DNA from 2 places in the Rhizobium sp. 05L429 genome. Region 1 is predicted to be linked to the other one. Evidence: predicted binding sites of a transcription regulator. Region 1 holds the regulator's gene; the other holds the start of a gene.

What was found. Region 1 encodes PhoB, which activates phosphate uptake and scavenging genes when phosphate is short. Its sites were predicted from a motif close to TGTCATNNANCTGTCAT; they were not measured.
Region 2: phnF (phosphonate metabolism transcriptional regulator PhnF) is a predicted target of PhoB. The motif match lies at 3,890-3,906, and genes of this name have one in related genera.

Annotation. Positions count from the first base shown of each region.
Region 1 is NZ_JBFTNV010000021.1:10,344-15,209, forward strand. Features, by position in the region: gene pstB (phosphate ABC transporter ATP-binding protein PstB) at 1-488, shown strand, start outside; gene phoU (phosphate signaling complex protein PhoU) at 533-1,246, shown strand; gene phoB (phosphate regulon transcriptional regulator PhoB) at 1,378-2,061, shown strand; gene AC1DNW_RS21225 (LysR family transcriptional regulator) at 2,340-3,263, opposite strand; gene AC1DNW_RS21230 (alpha/beta fold hydrolase) at 3,643-4,461, shown strand; gene AC1DNW_RS21235 (hypothetical protein) at 4,691-4,846, shown strand.
Region 2 is NZ_JBFTNV010000010.1:171,427-176,982, reverse strand. Features, by position in the region: gene AC1DNW_RS13320 (carbohydrate ABC transporter permease) at 1-136, opposite strand, end outside; gene AC1DNW_RS13315 (carbohydrate ABC transporter permease) at 133-1,116, opposite strand; gene AC1DNW_RS13310 (ABC transporter ATP-binding protein) at 1,116-2,312, opposite strand; gene AC1DNW_RS13305 (alkaline phosphatase family protein) at 2,312-3,835, opposite strand; gene phnF (phosphonate metabolism transcriptional regulator PhnF) at 3,945-4,697, shown strand; gene AC1DNW_RS13295 (isocitrate lyase/phosphoenolpyruvate mutase family protein) at 4,793-5,556, shown strand, end outside.

The DNA of each region.
Region 1 (4,866 bases):
TCCAGAAGCCGAACCCGTTCCCGAAGACGATCTATGAAAACGTTTCTTACGGTCCGCGCATCCATGGCCTTGCCAAGTCCAAGGCCGACCTCGACCAGATTGTCGAGACGAGCCTGCAGCGCGCCGGCCTCTGGAATGAGGTCAAGGATCGCGTGCATGAATCCGGCACCGGCCTTTCCGGCGGTCAGCAGCAGCGTCTGTGCATCGCACGCGCCGTTGCCGTCAGCCCGGAAGTCATCCTGATGGACGAGCCCTGCTCGGCGCTCGACCCGATCGCAACTGCCAAGGTCGAAGAGCTGATCCACGAGCTGCGTGAAAACTACACGATCGTCATCGTGACGCATTCCATGCAGCAGGCCGCTCGCGTATCGCAGCGCACGGCTATGTTCCACCTCGGCAACCTGGTCGAGGAGAACGATACCGACAAGATGTTCACCAACCCGGACGATCCGCGTACCCAGGACTACATCATGGGTCGCTTCGGCTGATTTTGGCGATGTGAAGCCTTCCCGATTTTCGAGGACAAAGCCCCATGGCATCAACACATATTTTCTCTGCTTACGATGACGATCTGAAATTCCTGTCCCGGCGCATTTCCGAGATGGGTGGTCTTGCCGAACAGATGGGCGGCGACGCTGTCCGCGCGCTCGTCAACGGCGATACCGCGCTTGCTCAGAAGGTCATTTCCGACGATGTGATCCTCGATCACGCCGAGCGCGAGATCAACGACAAGGCGATCGTCACGATCGCCCGTCGCCAGCCGATGGCCTCCGACCTTCGCGAGATCATGGGTTCGATCCGCATCGCCGCCGACCTCGAGCGCGTCGGCGATCTCGGCAAGAACACGGCAAAGCGCGTCATCGCGGTGCAGAGCACCGGCGTTCCGCGCAAGCTCGCCCGCGGCCTCGAGCATCTCTCCGAACTGGCGCTCGTCCAGCTCAAGGAAGTGCTCGACGTCTACACCAATCGTTCAGCTGACAAGGCGAATGCGATCCGCGAACGCGACGACGAGATCGACGCGATGTACACTTCGCTGTTCCGCGAACTCCTGACCTACATGATGGAAGATCCGCGCAACATCACGAGCTGCACGCATCTTCTCTTCTGCGCCAAGAACATCGAGCGCATCGGCGACCATGCAACCAACATCGCCGAGACGATCTACTACATGGCAACCGGCGCCCAGCCGGAGGGCGAGCGTCCGAAGGACGACAGCTCCAATACCGTTGGTGCGGTGACGGAGTAATCTGGACCTGCCGATTGCGTGCGCGCCCCGCGCTGGGGCGCGCAAGGGTCGCAGCCAATTCCGAGTTCCTGCATGGTCCCTTGCTTAAATCACCCCCGGTTTAAGGATCATGCATTAGGAGACTGACACGCATGATCCCAAGAGTTGCAGTTGTTGAAGATGAAGAGGCACTCAGCGTGCTTCTCCGCTACAATCTCGAGGCTGAAGGTTTCGAGGTGGATACGATCCTCCGTGGCGACGAGGCCGAAATCCGGCTTCAGGAGCGCACCCCGGACCTGCTCATCCTTGACTGGATGCTGCCGGGCGTTTCCGGCATCGAGCTCTGCCGCCGGCTGCGCATGCGGCCGGAAACCGAGCGTCTGCCGATCATCATGCTGACGGCACGCGGCGAAGAGAGCGAGCGCGTTCGCGGTCTCTCGACCGGCGCGGATGACTATGTCGTCAAGCCCTTCTCCACGCCGGAACTCGTTGCCCGCGTCAAGGCGATGCTGCGACGCGCCCGTCCGGAGGTTCTCTCCACCGTTTTGAAGTGTGGTGATATCGAGCTCGATCGCGAAACCCATCGCGTCCATCGCAAGAGCCGCGAAGTCCGCCTCGGCCCGACCGAATTCCGCCTCTTGGAATTCCTGATGTCGTCGCCGGGCAGGGTCTTCTCCCGCTCGCAGCTTCTCGATGGCGTCTGGGGTCACGATATCTACGTGGATGAACGCACCGTCGACGTCCATGTCGGCCGCCTGCGCAAGGCGCTGAATTTCTCCAACATGCAGGATGTCATCCGCACCGTCCGCGGCGCGGGATATTCCATGGAAGCCTGATCCGAGTGATCGGAGGTCACGAACGGGTCGTCTGGGTAACCGGGCGGCCCGTTTGTTTGTTCGGGTGGGCTTTTTAAGAGTAGACGTTGGCTTGCTGACGCCTTGACCGACATGCCCCTTGCATCGCGAGGGCTCAAGCGATGACGGGGACATCTGCTATGCGCCGATTGCGAACATTCTCTGAGCCTTGAGCATCGACTGATTTGGGGCCGGAAGGGGACTGTCGGCTTGCTGGCGCTAGCCAATCGAAGCCGTCACCAAGATGAGCGTGAGCTCTGCTATGGAACTTCAGCATAGCGGATGATGCTCTGATTTTGTACGTTGGCGACTAGTTCATCAGAACGAGACAAAAATCGGCGGAGCAAAGGTGAGGAATTTGAATCGTTGTATCCTAAGGTGAGATCAATTGTCGGAGGCACACCCTCAAGTGCTCTGGCAACGACATTTGGCGTCAGCATATTTTGCGCATAAAGCGGAATAAGCGTTATTCCACCTGTAGACACGACGAGCGACATTGCTGATGGTAGGCCTTCACCTTCGTACTCTGCCTTGAGTGTGATCCCAACGTTCGACGCGTACTCCTGGATCACGGATTGCAAGACCGGAGAAATTCTAGCCGAACTGACGTAAGTTTCGCGGGCAAGATCCTGTGGCCGGATCTTTTTCTGCGACGTCAAGCGATGGTCAGCCGGCAGCACGGCGATCAGTGGCTCCTTGGCTAAAAACTTGAACGACACACCAACACTCTGCGTCTCGGGGCGAAGGAAAGCGACGTCCAGCTTGCCTCGCATCAGTGCCAGAGCAAGGTCCGGGGAAGACTGACTGGACAATATGATTTCAACCTCCGGCGCTTCCTCACGAATAATGCGCAGTGCATGGGGTAGCCACACGACCTCTTGCCCTGCGAGAAAACCGATAGTGAACGACTGCTTTTGCGGCTGCTCTGCCCGCCGGGCCCCTTCCGCAGCCGCCTCGACTTGCAACAACGCCAGCCGCGCGTGATCAAGAAACACTTTACCGGCGGCGGTGAGCGTCACGCCGCGCGGCTGCCGTTCCAGCAGTTTTACACRGACTTCGGTTTCCAGATCGCGAATTTGCCTGCTGAGTGAGGGCTGGGAAGTGTGTAGCCGCCGCTCGGCTGCGGTCAGTAAGCTTCCCTCTTCCGCAACAGCAATAAAATAGCGCAAATGCCTGAGTTCCATCGCGTCCCCGCTATGCCTTTAAGGCATAGCTCGAACGTACAAGGTATTTGTCCTTGATAAAAGGGGGATTTAATTAACGCCGCAATCTAGGGACATAGTCGAATGCTTCATCGGAAGTATTTCGCAGTCAACTGTGTCCAGTCAGAGAAGGAAAGCTAAATGTCTAAAAGCCTACCTGTCGTGACCCGCAATTATCGGCGCTGACCTACATTATGTGAGACTGACCAATTCTTGTGTCGGATCATGTGCCTGGGCCTCGAAAGATGAGGCATGCGTGGCAATCTTGCGTCGGCTATTGCAATAGCGCGTGGATGGATGGCTTTATTTAGTGATTTATTATCTTCCAATGAATGTTTAACAGCGCAGATGGAGCGACGCGATGCCTACAATCACGACCACGGACGGCGTAAACATCTTCTACAAGGACTGGGGCTCGGGCCAACCGATCGTTTTCAGCCACGGCTGGCCGCTGACAGCGGACGACTGGGACGCCCAGATGACATACTTCCTTCATCAGGGGTATCGGGTGATCGCCCACGACCGGCGCGGCCACGGCCGGTCCGACCAGCCCGGCACCGGCAACGATATGGACCACTGGGTTGCCGACCTCGCGGCCCTGACCGAGCACCTCAACCTGCGCGACGCGATCCATATCGGGCACTCGACAGGTGGCGGTGAGGTGGCTCGCTATGTGGCTCGCCATCAGGAGCGCGTCGCGAAGGCGGTGCTGGTCGCTTCGCTGACACCGAACATGTACCGGAGCGCGGAAAATCCGTCCGGTCAACCGCCGGAGTGGTTCGAAGCGATCCGGGCAGGCATGCTGGGCAACCGGGCGGAGTTCTACCGTTTCGTCCCTGAGAATCCGTTCTACGGCTACAACCTCGATGGGGCCAAGCCTTCGGAGGCAATCATTGCGAACTGGTGGCGCCAGGGCATGGCCGGTGGTGCCCTGGCTCACTACGCGACTGTCGACTCTTGGCTGGAAGATTATACCGAAGACCTCAAGAAGATCACCGTGCCGGTGCTGGTAATGCATGGCGAGGCCGATCAAGTCGTCCCCTTCGCAAGTTCCGTGCCGCGTGCGGTCAACTTGCTTAAGAACGGATCGCTGAAGACCTATCCGGGCTACCCCCATGGCATGCTGACCACGCATGCGGATGTCCTCAACCCCGACCTGCTCTCGTTCATCAGGTCTTGACGACATCGACGGGACGTTCTGTCACCCGGCAGTGCCGGGTGACACCTGTTGGTGCCTGGTACGGGGAGCGTTCCCGGAGGGTGCTTCCGACAGTGGCAATTTGCTTTGCTTGGTGAGAAGCGAAAGATGCGACTTGTCGCGCTTAAATCTTTCGTTGCGGTGGCCGGTTACTCCACCGGCCGAAATGGCTCGGCATCTCGGCTTCGACATCTGGAAATAAGAGCGGGGGATGTCCGTCGATTTAATGTCAGGAGCACCGCCAGCTTCCGAAGTGCTCAATATAGGCTCGTTTTTCGGCTTCCGGCCTTTAGGTAATTTCAGGCTGGCGTTGCTGTCGTCTTTGAACTTTATGGCGCTCAGCTCGATGGCGGTTTTGGGACGCTGACGATTGTGTCTGAACGGCTG
Region 2 (5,556 bases), on a different contig from region 1:
CGAAGGGTACCATCATGAGCGCGCTCGTTGTCAGCAGGAGTGTGTGCCGCGCAATTGCGGCGGGCGCCGAGAGGCCTCGGGGTGCGGGTGCGGTCCGCTTGGCAGATCTGCCGGCAACGAAGGATGCAGCGCTCATTGGTAGTGCACTTTCTTGTCGATTGTGCGGACCTGAACAAGGGTCAGCGCCATGACGATGACGAGGAAGATGATGGTGACCGACGCGCCGTAACCGGTGCGCAGATATTCGAAGCTCTCGCGATAAAGCGTGTAGAGCAGGACCTCCGAGGCGTGGCCCGGGCCGCCCTGGGTCAAAATCTGAACGGTGTCGAAGGATTCAAAGGCCCTGAGCGCAACCACGATGACGACGAACATGGTCACCGGTCCGAGCATGGGCAGTGTTACGGTCCGCATCCTGTCGAGCCAGAGATCGGCCCCATCGATATCGGCGGCGTCGTAAAGATCCTGTGGAATGGCTTTCAGGCCGGCAAGAAACAGCACCATCGCGAAACCGAGATTCTGCCAGATGCCGATCGCAGCGAGGACGGGCAATACGGTGGCCTCGTCTCGGAGCCAGTTCGCCGTCGGCAGACCAAGGGCACCGAGGGTCTGGTTCACAAGTCCGATCGTCGGATGCAGAAGCGCCTCCCAGGCGATGGCCATGGCGGCGAGTGTCGCCATGAAGGGCAGGAAATGCAGGGCGCGATAAAAGGCCCGAAGCGATTTGCCGCTTTCGATCACAAGGGCGATCAGAAAGCCGAGGCCAACGGTGCCGGGAACGGTGATGAGGGCGTAAATCACCGTGTTCTTGAGAGACACCAGAAACCCCGGATCCGAAAAGACCTCCCGGAAATTGGCAAGGCCGACGAAGGAAAGCGAGGTTTGCCCGAAGCTCCAGTTGGTCAGCGCGATGACGAAGACCGAAAACACCGGCAGAATGAAGAGGACGAGAAGCAGGACGACGGCGGGCCCGGAAAGTGCATAGGCTGCGAGTGCTTCGGCAAATTTCTGCGCCCTTGCGGGCGACGGTGAGATCGGCGTCGCTTGAGCCGCGAGGCTCTGCAGGGGATTTTCCAGCGGTTCCGGCAATCCGTTCTTCGACGGTTCAAGCAAGGCCATCAGGCGTGCTCCCGAAACGGAATGACGGACGGCGGCGTTGTGCCGGGCAATGCAGCTCGGTCTTCAAGCATCGGCCGAATGCGCCGCCCGTCGCGTGCAAACAGCAGGATGCGATCAGCCCTGACGCCCAGATGCAGCGTGCGCCCCGGCTCGATCAGCGGCGCGCGCTCGGTCGACAGACGCGCGATGACAGGTTCGGACATGCCGGCGACGTCCAGATGGACGTAAAGATCCGAACCCATATGCTCGATGAGCCGTGCAGAACCGGTGATCGTGCCAGGGCCGCCGCGATCGGAAAGATAAAAAACTTCCGGACGGATGCCGAGCGTAAGCGCCGCCCCCATTGGTCGCATGGTCTCGACGGCCAGAACCGAGCCGGCGGCGTCCACAAGCCCCGCCTCGCGGACCACCGCTTCGATCATGTTGATCTTTGGCGAGCCGACAAATTCTGCGACGCGGCGATCGTCCGGATCGGCATAGATGGCCTGGGGCGGCGCCACCTGCAGAAGTTCGCCGTCGAGCATCACCGCCACGCGGTCCGACAGCGTCATCGCTTCAGCCTGGTCGTGCGTCACATAGACGAAGGTGACCCCCAGCCTGCGATGCAGTTCCTTGATCTCGGCGCGCATCTGCACACGCAGCTTCGCATCGAGATTGGAGAGCGGCTCGTCCATCAGGAAGACCGCAGGGTGGCGAACCATGGCGCGGCCGACGGCAACGCGCTGGCGCTGACCGCCCGAAAGCTGCCCCGGTTTTCTTGAGAGAAGATGGTCGATGCCGAGCGCGCTTGCGGTCCGCGCGATCTCCCCTTCGATTTCGCCGTCGATCCGGCCGGTCCCGGGAACGACCCGACCGATGAGCGGTAGCCGCTGCCAGGCGGAGAGCCTGCGCATGCGCAACGGCAGTGCCATGTTTTCGGCGACCGTCATGTGAGGATAGAGAGCGTAGGACTGGAACACCATCGCCACGTCGCGCCGGCTGGGGCGTAGGCCGTCGACCGGTCTGTCGCCGATCGTCACCGATCCTGCGTCCTGAGCTTCGAGGCCTGCCAGGATGCGCAACAATGTCGATTTCCCGCAGCCCGACGGACCGAGCAATGTTAGGAATTCCCCGTCGCGGATGCTGAGCGAGCAGGCGCGCAGAACGGCGGTCTGGCCGAAGGCCTTTGTGATTTGGTTGACGACGACCTCGGCCATTATGCCACTTCCTTTTCCAACGAATTCGAAGCGAAGGCCGCATTGAACGCCCATGCGCCATCGAGATAGTCGACACCGCCGACACGGGTTCTTTGGAGGCGCTGGACATATCCGTTCAGACCGGTCTCCAGGATTTGGGGCTTGCCGGGCGCGCAGATCTCCGCGGATGGGCTGCTCAACACTTCCTGCAAGGTCCTGCCCGTCATGCTTGCAGGCAGCGGCAGGCCGAGAACATGAAGAATGGTCGGGGCAATATCGCAAATACTGCTCGGAAGCGTTGAAACGCTTTGTCCGGATTTGAAGGCAGAGCCTGCGGCGAGGCAGACGGCGGCGAGCTCCTTGGGATGCAGTCCGCCATGGACGCCGAGACCCGGTCGCCGCATGTTGTCATAGTAGGTGCCCCCGATCAGCCCGAACGGATCGATGCCGTCATCGGCACGGAATGCGAAATAGACATCCGGCGCCCGCTCGTGTTCGGCAAAGACAAGGGAGCTTGCGAAGCTGCCGGGTGCCATGCCCTCCACGTCGTTCTTTGCCAATGTGAAGATCGGCCCGGCCCAGGGTTGCTGCGTCAGCACATCGACAAGGCGGCTCAGATGGGCGGGCGAGCGATCGCTCAGGTAGAGCGCGCCGACCTGTCCCGGGACGACGACGACATCGACACCATCAGCGGGTGCTATTCCCGGCGCAAAGCCGGCCTGCCTCAATGCATCCGCCACCACGACCCTTGTATGCGCGGTGACGTGGCCATGATCCGACAGGACGAGAAGCTGGACGCCCTCATCCCTGCCGCATGCCTCCCACCAGTCAAGCAGGCGACCGAATTCGGCATCGCAGTGCCGGATGATCTCCAGGGTTCTTGCCGAGGCGGTGCCATTGAAGTGCGAGGTCGTGTCGGGTTCGCCGTAGGAGACGATCGTCACGTCCAGCGCGTGTTTTGGCCAGATATGGTCGAGGAAGACCGTCGTGATGTAGGTCTGGCCCTCAAAATCCGGCTCGCCCTGTTCTGGCACTGGCGGTAGCGGCCCGAAGCGAGCTATGACCTCGTCGAAAACGTCGCCGGGCGTGCATGCCTCGGCGAAATGACCGGATATCCTGAGATGCCCGAACTCCTCCGCCTTGTGATGAAAGAAGCGCGTTGTGCCGGGCGTGTTGGTGGCAAGGACCGCGAGGCTCTTGCCGGCCTTGGCGAGGATCTCGCCCAAGGTCGGTGCCGTCATCAGCCTTCCGCCGCTTTCGCGGTTCAATCGATCGAGAAGGGCTGCATCGGCGGTATCGATGTAACGGTTCGGGTTTGTCGTCCGATCTACATATTTGTTGCCGACCATGCCGTGGCGATTCGGCGTGGTGCCGGTCACCAGGCTCGGGAAGGCGACGCGTGTTTCACTTGGGTAGACGGTTCGATGGGCATCGAGCGCAACGCCCATTTGTTTCAGGCGCGCGAGGTTGGGCGTCGTCTTGGGGTTGAGGAGATCAGGTCGAAGCCCATCGAAACTGACAATGAGAAATTGTAGGTTGCCCATTCACAAGTCACTCGCGTTGTTATAGTGTTCTAGAACTCTAGTTCGCATACGCTCGTGAATGTTATATGACGGCGTCGGATTTCGTGATGAAAACGGATAAGGATGAAAAGTGAGATCAGAGCAGAATGGTATCAATCTCTGGCGACAGATCGGTGAAACGCTCGCCGAGGAGATCGGCAACGGCGAGTTTGCGGCAGGCGAGCGGTTGCCGCCGGCGACAAATCTGGCCGAGCGTTTCGGGGTCAACCCGCACACCGTCTTGCGCGCGATTTCCCACCTTCAGGACGAGGGGCTGGTCCGCATCGAGCGCGGCAGAGGCACATTTGTTGCCGAGACGATCCCCTATCGCATGGGCCGCAAGACGCGTTTCGAAGAAAATCTGTCCGAACTCAATCAAACGCCGTCGCGTGAACTGGTCTCGGTCGGCGAGGTTCCCGCGTCCAAGACGGTGGCTGGCGCACTGGGGGTTCGCGAGGGCGACAGTGTCGTGCTCGCCGTGCTCGTCGCAATCGCCGATGGTGTTCCGATCAGTTTCAACCGCAACCATTTTCCCAAGCGTCGTTTTGCGGCGATCTCCGAGATTTATCGACGCGAGGCCGCAGTGGAACCCCTGGATCTCGCTACCTCCCGCATTCTCGGCCTTGTCGGGGTCGCCGATTTCCAGAGGAAGCAGATCCGGATCCGCGGCCGGGAGGCAACCTCCGAAGAGACGCGACATCTGCGCATGTCGCCGAACGATAGCGTATTTGAGGTCGACGTCACGAATGTTGATCAGGCCGGCGAGCCCATCGTCTTTGGTCAGACAAGTTTCTGCATGAGCCGGATCGAGTTCGTCTGGGACTTCGACGAGGCCGGCAAATGAGCGGGATCGACCCCTCCGGCGGCAGGCACCAAAATCCGCCGTCCAGTCGGCCGGCGAGAACTCCTGCAGGCAGGGCGACGCTTCTTCGAAACCGCATGGCAGATGGCCATCTCGTCCATATCATGGCGACGCACAGCCCGCTTTCGGCGGTTCTGGCCGAGGAAGCCGGCTTCGATGGGCTCTGGGCATCGGGCTTCGAGCTTTCGGCTCTCTACGGACTGCCGGACATGAGCCTGATCTCGATGACGCAGCATCTCGACATGTTGAGGGCGATCGCCGGACGATCCTTGTTGCCGATCGTCGCCGATATCGACACCGGATACGGGAATGCGGTCAACGTCATTCATGCCGTCCAGGAGTACGAGCGGGCGGGCGCCAGCGCTGTTGTCATCGAGGACAAGACCTTTCCAAAGGTGACGAGCCTTGCCATCGGAGGCCGGCAGGAATTGTCGAGGACGGAGGAATTCCAGGGCAAGATCGAGGCTGCGGTCTCTACACGGCAGGATCCGGATTTCCTCGTCATCGCCCGGACCGAGGCACTGATCGCCGGGCTTGGTGAAGTCGAGGCGCTCACACGCGCCAGAGCCTATGTCGAGGCCGGTGCGGACATGATCCTTATCCACTCCAAGAAGAGGGATCCTGCCGAGATCGAGAATTTCTCCCGCCGATGGAACGGATCCGTGCCGCTGGTGATCGTTCCGAACGCCTATCCCGAGCTCGATGCAAAAAGGGTCAAGGCGCTCGGCAACATTGCCATGATGATCTATGGCAACTACGGGATCCGTGCAGCAACGACCGCCATGCAGCACGTCTTTGCCCGCATCATTGCCGAAGGCGGCGTTCAGAACGTCCACAGGGA